One region of the Bradyrhizobium sp. WSM2254 genome, then DNA from elsewhere that is predicted to be linked to it. Evidence: riboswitches for the same ligand, from Rfam matches in the RefSeq annotation. Region 1 holds a riboswitch; the other holds the start of a gene.

Region 1 (4,796 bases):
TGTGGGGCTTTGCGATGGCGGCTGCGGGCCTCGCCATCGCGCTGATGTCGCCTGTGTTGGGGGCCATCGCAGATGCCTCGGGCCGCAGGAAGCCATGGATCGCGGGGTTCGGCGCGCTGCTGGTGCTGGCGTCCTGCACGCTGTGGATCGGCAAGCCCGGCGATCCCTCGGTCATTCCGCCCCTCCTCACCGCGGTCGCGCTCGCCAGCGTCGGCGCGGAATTCGCCACCCTCTTCAACAACGCTATGATGCCGACCCTGGTGCCGCCGGAGCGGATCGGCCGGCTCTCCGGCACCGGCTGGGCCACGGGTTACATCGGCGGCATCGTCAGCCTGATCATCGTGCTCGGCTTGCTCGCGGCGAATCCCGGGACCGGACGCACGCTGCTCGGTCTCACGCCGCTGTTCGGGCTTGATCCCGCCAGTCATCAGGGAGATCGCGCCGCCGGACCGCTGACCGGGTTGTGGTTCATCATCTTCGTGACGCCGATGTTCCTGTTCACGCCGGACTATCCGGCGAAGCGCCCGGTGCGCGAGGCGCTGCGCGAAGGCCTGTCGGAGCTGAAGCAATCGATCAGGAGTTTGCCGCAGCAGAAATCGCTCGCAGCGTTCCTGCTCGCCAACATGATCTACACCGACGGCCTGGTGTCGCTGTTCGCCTTCGGCGGCATCTATGCCGCGGGCACCTTCGGCTGGCACACGATCCAGATCGGCACTTTCGGCATCATGCTCGCGATTGCCGGCGCCCTTGGCGCATGGCTTGGCGGCAAGCTCGACGATCGACTCGGGCCGAAGCGCGTCATTGCCGGCAGCTTGCTGATCCTGCTGCTGTCGGTGGCGGCGATCCTTCTGGTCGACAAGGACAGCGTGCTGTTCGTCAAGGTCGCAGCCCCCCAGCCGGGCGCGCCCCTGTTCTCGAGCGCCGCGGAGCGCGCCTATCTCGTGCTGGGCTGCCTAATCGGCGCTGCCGGCGGACCACTTCAGGCCGCCTCGCGCACGCTCCTGATCCGCCTCGCACCAAAGGATCGCATCGCGCAGTATTTCGGCCTGTTCGCGCTGACCGGGAAAGTGACGTCCTTCATCGGCCCGCTGTTGATCGGCATCATCACCGCGGCGACGGCGAGCCAGAAGGCCGGCATGGCCGTGCTGGTGGTGTTCTTCGTCGCGGGACTGGGGCTGTTGATGCGGGTGCGGGAAAAGTAACGTCGTCCCGGCGAAGGCCGGGACCCATACCGCGTGATCTATCGTTGGCGCGACGCGGCTAGTACCGCGGACCAAACTACTCCCTGGGGTTATGGGTCCCGGCCCCCGTGCGCAATTGCGCACTAGGCCGGGACGACCCGTGGAGAGTTTGGTGCTCAGTGCCTGAAGTGCCGCGTGCCCGTGAACACCATGGCGATGCCGTTGTCGTCGGCGGCCTTGATCACCTCGTCGTCGCGCATGGAGCCGCCGGGCTGCACCACGGCGGTGGCGCCGGCTTCGATGCAGGCGAGCATGCCGTCGGCGAACGGGAAGAACGCGTCCGATGCCACCACCGAGCCCTTGGTGAGCGGCTCGGCGAGCTTCAGCTCAGCCGCCGCATCCTGCGCCTTGCGCGCCGCGATGCGGGCTGAATCGACCCGGCTCATCTGGCCCGCGCCGATGCCGACGGTGGCGAGATCCTTGGCGTAGATGATGGTGTTGGACTTGACGTGCTTGGCGACGCGGAACGCAAACTTGAGGTCGCGCATCTCGGCTTCATCAGGCGCACGCTTGGTCACGACCTTGAACGTCATGTCGTCGACCACGGCGTTGTCGCGGCTCTGCACCAGGAGGCCGCCGGCGACCGTCTTCGCGGTCAGGCCCGGCGCGCGCGGATCGGGCAGGCTGCCTGCGAGCAGCAGGCGCAAATTCTTGCGCGCGCCGATGATGGCGATGGCTTCCTCGCTGGCGTCGGGCGCGATGATCACCTCGGTGAAGATCTTCGTGATCTCGCGCGCGGTGTCGGCGTCGAGCGCGCGGTTCATCGCGATGATGCCGCCGAACGCCGAGGTGGAATCGCAGGCGAGCGCCTTGCGATAGGCGCTGACGAGGTCGGAGCCTTCAGCGACGCCGCAGGGGTTGGCGTGCTTGACGATGACGCAGGCCGCGGTGCGCTTGGTGTCGAACTCGCCGATGCACTCATAGGCCGCATCGGTGTCGTTGATGTTGTTGTAGGAGAGCTCCTTGCCCTGGAGCTGCCGCGCGGTCGAGACGCCCGGGCGCTTGTCGGGGGTCGCATAGAACGCCGCGGTCTGGTGCGGGTTCTCGCCATAGCGCAGCGACTGGATCAGCCTGCCGCCGAAGGCGCGGAAATCGGGAGCGTCGATCTCGAGCTGCCGGTTGAACCAGTTCGAGATCGCAGCGTCGTAGGCCGCGGTGCGCGCATAGGCCTTTGCAGCAAGCCGCCGGCGCAGTTTCAGCGTGGTCGCACCGTTGTTGGCGGCGAGCTCGTCGAGCACCGCCTTGTAGTCCTCGGCCTCGACCACCACTGCGACGTCGTCATGGTTCTTGGCGGCGGCGCGGATCATCGCGGGGCCGCCGATGTCGATGTTCTCGATGCAATCCTCGAAGCCCGCGCCTTTCTCGACGGTTGCCTCGAACGGATACAGATTGACGACGAGGAGATCGATCGGCGCGATGCCGTGCGCCTTCATCGCGTCCGCATGTTCCTTGTTGTCGCGGATCGCGAGCAGGCCGCCATGCACCTTCGGATGCAGCGTCTTGACGCGGCCGTCCATCATTTCAGGAAAGCCGGTCAGCTCGGAGACGTCTTTCACCTTGAGGCCGGCCGCGGCGATCGCCTTGGCGGTGCCGCCGGTCGAAACCAGTTCGACGTCATGGGCGGCAAGCGCCTTGGCGAATTCGATCAGGCCGGTCTTGTCGGAGACGGAAAGCAGGGCGCGGGTAACGCGGCGGGGATGGTCAGTCATGAGCAAGATCCTCTGTCTTAAGGAGTGTCTATGCCCAGGCGCGCGGCGTCTTAAGTCCCGCGCTTCCCGATGGTGCTCCATCCAAGGTCGCCAGTCGCGCGAGCGAGCGCTCGATAGCAGCTTTCGGCCGTTTTCACAACGATGAGATGGGGCCGAATCGTGCGCTTCTACAGCGGAAGTTCCGGCTCGCGCCGGGCGTTGCGGCGGGCATTGGTGACCGCGGGCGAAGCGGTGGAGCGGACAAAACTCCAGCGGATCGAGGGCGCCTGGCGGGCATCCTGCCGGATCACGATCTGCGCGGTGCGGCGGGGGCCGTCATTGCCGGCCAGGAATACGCTGTCCTCGAGATCGACCTTGTCGTCGAGCGCCTCGAAGGTCCAGACGTCGCGGTTCGGCAGCACCAGCATGACGCCGCGGGCATCCGACAGCCGGCTTGCCTTCACCGCCGGATGCAGATGGAAGCGGACCGCGAAATCGGCATCGGCGCCCTTGAAACGTCCGCCTTGCGGCGGCGACAGCGTGTCCTCGCCGTCGATGCGCGCCCCGTCATTGGCGATCATCAGGACGCGGCGATGGATCGCGCCGAACTTGGCGAGATAGCCGTCATGCGACGTCGTGAGCAGCGTGCCGTTCTGCACGATTTCGCGATAGCTCTCGACCTCGACGGGGCCGCTGGTGACAGGCGCACCATGCAACAGCCGCTTCATCGCCGACATCTCCACGAACTGGCATGAGGAGGTGTCGTGATAGGTCAGCGTCGAATGCGCCGCCGTGCCGCGCGCGAACGGCCGCCAATTGTCGCGCCCCGTGGTCGGCATGCCGCAATTGGTGACGATGCGGCTGATGCCGGAGGACAATTCGAACGACAGGCAGCCGGCATGGGCGTCGTGGCTGACGCCGGCCGGCGGCGGCGGGCCGGTGTCGATGATCAGCGTGGTCTGGCCGGCATCGAGGCGCTGGAAGCCGGTATGCGGCATGTTCGACATCGGCGCGCCGTGGGTGTCGTCATAGGCAAGCAGCGTCGCGAGCAGGTCCGAGGGCGTCGCGCTCATGCCGTTGAACAGCGCGAAATTGCCGTCGCCGTGCCGGAAGAAGCGCAGCATCGGCATCATGCGGTCGATCGCGTTGAGCAGCGCCGGCGGCGGCGCGATGTTGCGCGCGGCGAAGGTCTGCCGCAGCGGCAAGAGGTCGATCAGGAGTTCGATCAGCGCGCCCGGATTGCGGGAGATGTGTCCGCCGTCGGGCAGGATCTGCCGCTGCAACTCGTCCGAAAGTTTTTTCGAGGCGCTGCGGATGTGCCGCGCCTGGTTGGCGAGGCAGAGCGTCGTGTAGCACAGCGCGATCAGCACCTGGAGCTTCGGCACCCCGTCCGGGATGTTCACCATGGTGTAGCGCAGGAAGCGGATCTCGCGGGCCAGCGCGCGCAGATAGCGGCGGTAGAATTTGTTGTCGGTGTCGTTGAGCACCAGGGGCGCCTGCGACAACAGCGAGATCACGCGCCGCGCCAGCACGTCGGCGCGTCGCGCGACGGGGCGGCGCTTGTTGGCGGGGTTGGCGATCCAGTCCTCGACCAGCGCGCGCGCATTGGCGCGCGTCAGCGCGGTGTCGGCGGCGCGCAGATGACGCAGCCAGCCGAAGCCGAGCAGCGCAACCTCCCAATCCTCCGACGGCGGCTCGAGATCGAAGATCGAACGGCCTTGGCAATTGACGATCTTGCCGGCGAAGACGAAACGGCCGGCATAGATCTCGGCGGCGCGGGTGGCGTCCGCCGTGCGCAAATCGTGCGGCGCGATGATCAGGCGGTCGGTGCGGCCGGGCCAGACCCGCGACAGCGCAACAGAACCGC
Region 2 (4,796 bases), on a different contig from region 1:
CGCCTTTGCCAAGGCGCATGCGGTCGCCGAGATCGCCATTGTCAATCCGCGCGTGGTCGCAAGCTTCATGGAAACGCGCGCGGCGGTCTGCGAATACGACGCCAAGCGCGACCATCTGACGCTGACGGTCGGCAGCCAGGGCAGCCACCGCCTGCGCGACATCCTCTGCCAGAACGTGCTGAACATCCCGACCGAGAAGATGCGGGTGATTTGCCCCGACGTCGGCGGCGGTTTTGGTACGAAGCTGTTTCCGTATCGCGAATACGCCCTGATGGCGGTTGCGGCGCGGCAGCTGAAGAAGGCGGTGAAATGGGCGGCCGACCGCTCCGAGCATTTCATGGGCGACGCGCAGGGCCGCGACAACGTCACCACCGCGAAGATGGCGCTGACTGAAGACGGCAAGTTCCTCGCGATGGATTGCGACCTGATGGGCGACATGGGCGCCTATCTCTCCACCTTCGGGCCCTACATTCCGCACGGCGGCGCCGGCATGCTGCCGGGCCTCTACGACATCCAGGCCTTCCACTGCCGGGTGCGCACCATCTTCACCCACAGCGTGCCGGTCGATGCCTATCGTGGCGCGGGCCGGCCCGAGGCGGCCTATGTCATCGAGCGCCTGGTCGATGCCTGCGCGCGAAAGCTCGACATGACGCCGGACGCGATCCGCCGCAAGAATTTCATCCAGCCGAAGGCGTTGCCGTACAAGACCGCGACGGGGAAGGTCTATGATTCCGGCGACTTCGCCGCGCATCTGAAGCGCGCGATGGAGATCGCCGAGTGGAAGGAATTTCCCAAGCGCGCCAAGGCGGCCAAGAAGAGCGGCCTGATCCGCGGCATTGGCCTTGCGAGCTATGTCGAGATTTGCGGCGTGATGGGTGAGGAGACGGCCAACGTCCGCCTCGATCCCAATGGCGACGTCACCGTCCTGATCGGCACGCAGTCGAGCGGGCAGGGCCACCAGACCGCCTATGCGCAGATCGTCGCCGAGCAGTTCGGCGTGGCGCCGGAGCGCGTCCACGTCCGTCAGGGCGATACCGACGAGATCGCCACGGGTCTCGGCACCGGCGGTTCGGCCTCGATACCCACGGGCGGCGTCTGTGTGGAGCGCGCTGCGGGCGATCTGGGCAAGAAGCTGAAGGAGTTCGCAGCGCAGGCGCTGGAAGCGAGCGCGGGCGACCTCGAGATCACCGATGGCGTGATCCGGATCGCCGGCACCGACCGCTCGATCTCCTTCGCCGACCTCGCCAAGCGCCCCGGCGCCGATCCGTCGAAGCTCAACGGCAGCGCGACCTTCGCCAGCGCCGACGGCACCTATCCCAACGGCACGCATGTGGCGGAAGTCGAGATCGATCCGGCGACCGGCATCATCAAGATCGTCAACTACGTGATCGTCGACGATTTCGGCAAGACGCTCAACCCGCTGCTGCTGGCGGGGCAGGTCCATGGCGGCGCCATGCAGGGCATCGGCCAGGCCTTGATGGAGCAGGTGGTCTACGGCGCGGGCGACGGCCAGCTGATCACCGCGACCTTCATGGACTACGCGCTGCCGCGGGCGGCGGACGGTCCGGACTTCGTGTTCGAGACCGCCAACGTCCCCTGCAAGACCAATCCAATGGGCGTGAAGGGGGCGGGCGAGGCCGGCGCGATCGGTTCCTGTCCGGCCGTCGTCAACGCCATCGTCGATGGGCTCTGGCGCGAGTACAAGATCGACCACATCGACATGCCGGCAACGCCGGAGCGGGTGTGGATCGCGATCAGCGAGCACCGTCGCCGTCACAGCCTGTAAGCCACAATCCTCCCGCGCGGGAATAAACGCCCCGCGCGGGGTTCTATCCATGGATGGACCGCGACTCCCGTGAAGCGGGTGGAGGGTCCAATCCCAAGGCATCTGCGAGTCGGAGAAACCAACAATGAAACGGACGATGATTGTCGCGACGACCCTGCTATTGGGCGCGGGCGCCGTGATGGCGCAGCAGGAGGTCGCGGTTCAACAGGACAATCTGATGCGCTCGCAGGCCAAGAGCCTCTATACGGTCATCCTGAAGATGACCAAGGGCGACATCCCCTACGACCAGAAGGCCGTCGACGAGGCGATCGCCAACCTTGAGACCGACGTCGCCAAGATCGCCAAGACCTTCGAAGTCAATCCAAAGCAGGACGTGGTGAACGCGACCTATGGGGCCTCGCCGAAGGTTTGGAAGAACAAGGCCGATTTCGACTCCAAGATCCCGCCGGTGCAGAAGGCGATCGCGCAGGTCAAGGGCAAGATCACCGACGTCGCGAGCCTCAAGGCCGCCTATACCGCAATCAACGATCGTTGCTCCGACTGCCACGAGACGTATCGCCTGAAGTTGAAGTAGCCACCTCACTTTTTTCCACGCTCGACCTCGTAGACCGGATGAGCGCAGCGATATCCGGGGAAGGTGCCCCCGCATGTCGCTTCGCTGATGCGGCTCCGAGCGTTGCCTCAACCAGCACGGCCTGCGGTAACTGGTAGTTGCGGCAGGTCCGCAGGTCGGCTAGGTTGTACTTTACGAAGAGCCTCCGTGCTCATTCGTCCTATCGCGCGACTGGCGAGCTAACGTGGAATCGACCACGGTGAAGCGCGAGGGGTTCCAACGCCGATCGCCTGGGCAACCAATCTGCTGGAAAAACAGCGTGTTGAGGAGCCCGAGCATGCCGTCGTTTCGCAACGAACTGTCCATCAACGATCAAGAGATCGCCGCCGCCCTTGCGGGGGAAGAGCGCCGCCAACAGGACGGCGTCGAACTGATTCCGTCCGAGAATTACACCTACCCCGAGGTGCTTGAACTGCTCGGATCGGTCTTCACCAATAAATATTCCGAGGGATATCCGGGACGCAGATACTACGGCGGCCAGCAGTATACGGACGAAATCGAGAGCCTCGCACGCGAGCGGGCCTGCGCGCTTTTTCGTGCCGGGCACGCCAACGTTCAGCCTCTTTCGGGATCACCGATGAATCAGGCCGTCTATCTCGGCCTGTTGGAGCCCGGCGACACCATTCTCGCCATGGACCTGTCCCATGGCGGTCATCTCACCCACGGCGCGCCGGTGTCCCACATGGGGCGTTTGTTCAACTTCGTTCGCTACAAGACGGCCCCGTCAAACGGCGGCGCGATTGATTTCAACGAATTGCGCGCGATTGCGCGTAAAGCGCGTCCGAAGATGGTGTTGTGCGGTTACAGCTCCTATCCGCGCGACCTGGACTATGCGGCATTCAAGAGTATTGCCGACGAAGTTGGCGCGCTCACGATGGCTGACGTGAGCCACTATGGCGGCTTGGTTGCCGCGAATGTCATGCGCAATCCGCTTGATGCCGGCTTCGACGTCATGACGACGACATCCCACAAGACACTGCGCGGCCCCCGTGGCGGGATCATCCTATGCCGGAAAGAAAATGCCGGCCGGATCGATGCATCCGTATTTCCCGGTTTACAGGGCGGACCTCACATGAACGTCGTGGCCGGGATTGCCGTCACGCTCAAGAAGGCGGCGACCTCGGATTTCCAGGTCTACGCGCGGCAGGTTTTGCGCAACGCGAAGGTTCTTGCCGGCGCGCTGATGGAGCGCGGGATGAAGCTGGTCACGGACGGGACGGACAATCACATGATGGTCGTCGATACGGTCGCGTCCGTCGGACTGGACGGGCGGGCAGCCGAGGATGTGCTTGATGCCATCGCCATCACCACAAACAAGCAAGTGATTCCGGACGATCCGCGCCCGCCGCTCAGGCCGAGTGGTATTCGCCTTGGGACACCGGCGGCGACCACGCGTGGCATGGGAGAACCCGAAATGCGTCGTATCGGCGGGTTCATTGCGGCGGCTCTGCAGGCCAACGGAAACGATGAGGTCGTCGCGCGCCTCAGGTCAGAGTGCGTCGAGATGTGCCGGGCTTTTCCCGTTCCAGGCGTAGTGTCGTTCCAGGCGTAGTGTACGGAGCAAATTCTGTTTCCAAGGCCTGACGGATCGTTGTCAGAGTGGTTATCTTCGGTCGAGCCGACGCGGCGTTGATTCGACCTGCTGGATGCCGGCGCATCTCGCTCCCGATTGCCTCACAATGTTTGGAGTTCCAACGCGCGGCGCGGATCCTAGTCAACAGCGAGACAGGCCATGGTCAAACCGTTCCCGTCGAAGACCCACATCGGCAACCATATGCTGCATCCGGAAACGCTGATGCTGACCTATGGCTATGATCCGCAGCTGTCGGAAGGCGCCATCAAGCCGCCGGTGTTCCTGACCTCGACCTTCGTGTTCAGGACGGCCGAGGACGGGCAGGACTTCTTCGATTTCGTCGCCGGCCGGCGCGAGCCGCCGGAAGGCATGGGCGCGGGCCTGGTCTATTCGCGCTTCAATCACCCCAACAGCGAAATCGTCGAGGACAGGCTCGCGGTCTATGAGCGCACCGAGAGCTGTGCGCTGTTTTCCTCCGGCATGGCGGCCATCGCGACCACCATCCTCGCCTTCGTCCGCCCCGGCGACGTCATCCTGCATTCCCAGCCGCTCTATGGCGGGACGGAAACCCTGCTGACGAACACGCTTGCGCGCCTGTCGATCGGCGCCGTCGGCTTTGCCGACGGCATCGACGAGGCGGCGGTCAAGCAGGCCTCGGAGGAGGCGATGCGCAAGGGCCGGGTTTCGATGATCCTGATCGAGACCCCGGCCAACCCGACCAACGGCCTGGTCGACGTCGCGATGATTCGCCGCATCGCCGATGCGATCGGAAAGGCCCAGGGACACACGCCGATCATCGCCTGCGACAACACGCTGCTCGGGCC

The links. Region 1 has a riboswitch for ZMP and ZTP ahead of purH (bifunctional phosphoribosylaminoimidazolecarboxamide formyltransferase/IMP cyclohydrolase). Riboswitches for the same ligand answer to the same signal wherever they lie in the genome.
Region 2: linked by a shared signal. The riboswitch ahead of glyA (serine hydroxymethyltransferase) and the one ahead of purH (bifunctional phosphoribosylaminoimidazolecarboxamide formyltransferase/IMP cyclohydrolase) in region 1 are both predicted to bind ZMP and ZTP.

What each region holds. Positions count from the first base shown of each region.
Region 1 covers NZ_AXAB01000013.1:143,043-147,838, forward strand. The annotation lists gene A3M7_RS0110230 (MFS transporter) at 1-1,202, shown strand, start outside; gene purH (bifunctional phosphoribosylaminoimidazolecarboxamide formyltransferase/IMP cyclohydrolase) at 1,358-2,950, opposite strand; ZMP/ZTP riboswitch at 2,976-3,058, opposite strand; gene A3M7_RS0110240 (heparinase II/III family protein) at 3,118-4,796, opposite strand, start outside.
Region 2 covers NZ_AXAB01000023.1:134,332-139,127, forward strand. The annotation lists gene A3M7_RS0117770 (xanthine dehydrogenase family protein molybdopterin-binding subunit) at 1-1,786, shown strand, start outside; gene A3M7_RS0117775 (cytochrome c) at 1,911-2,360, shown strand; ZMP/ZTP riboswitch at 2,557-2,642, shown strand; gene glyA (serine hydroxymethyltransferase) at 2,677-3,951, shown strand; gene A3M7_RS0117785 (cystathionine gamma-synthase family protein) at 4,132-4,796, shown strand, end outside.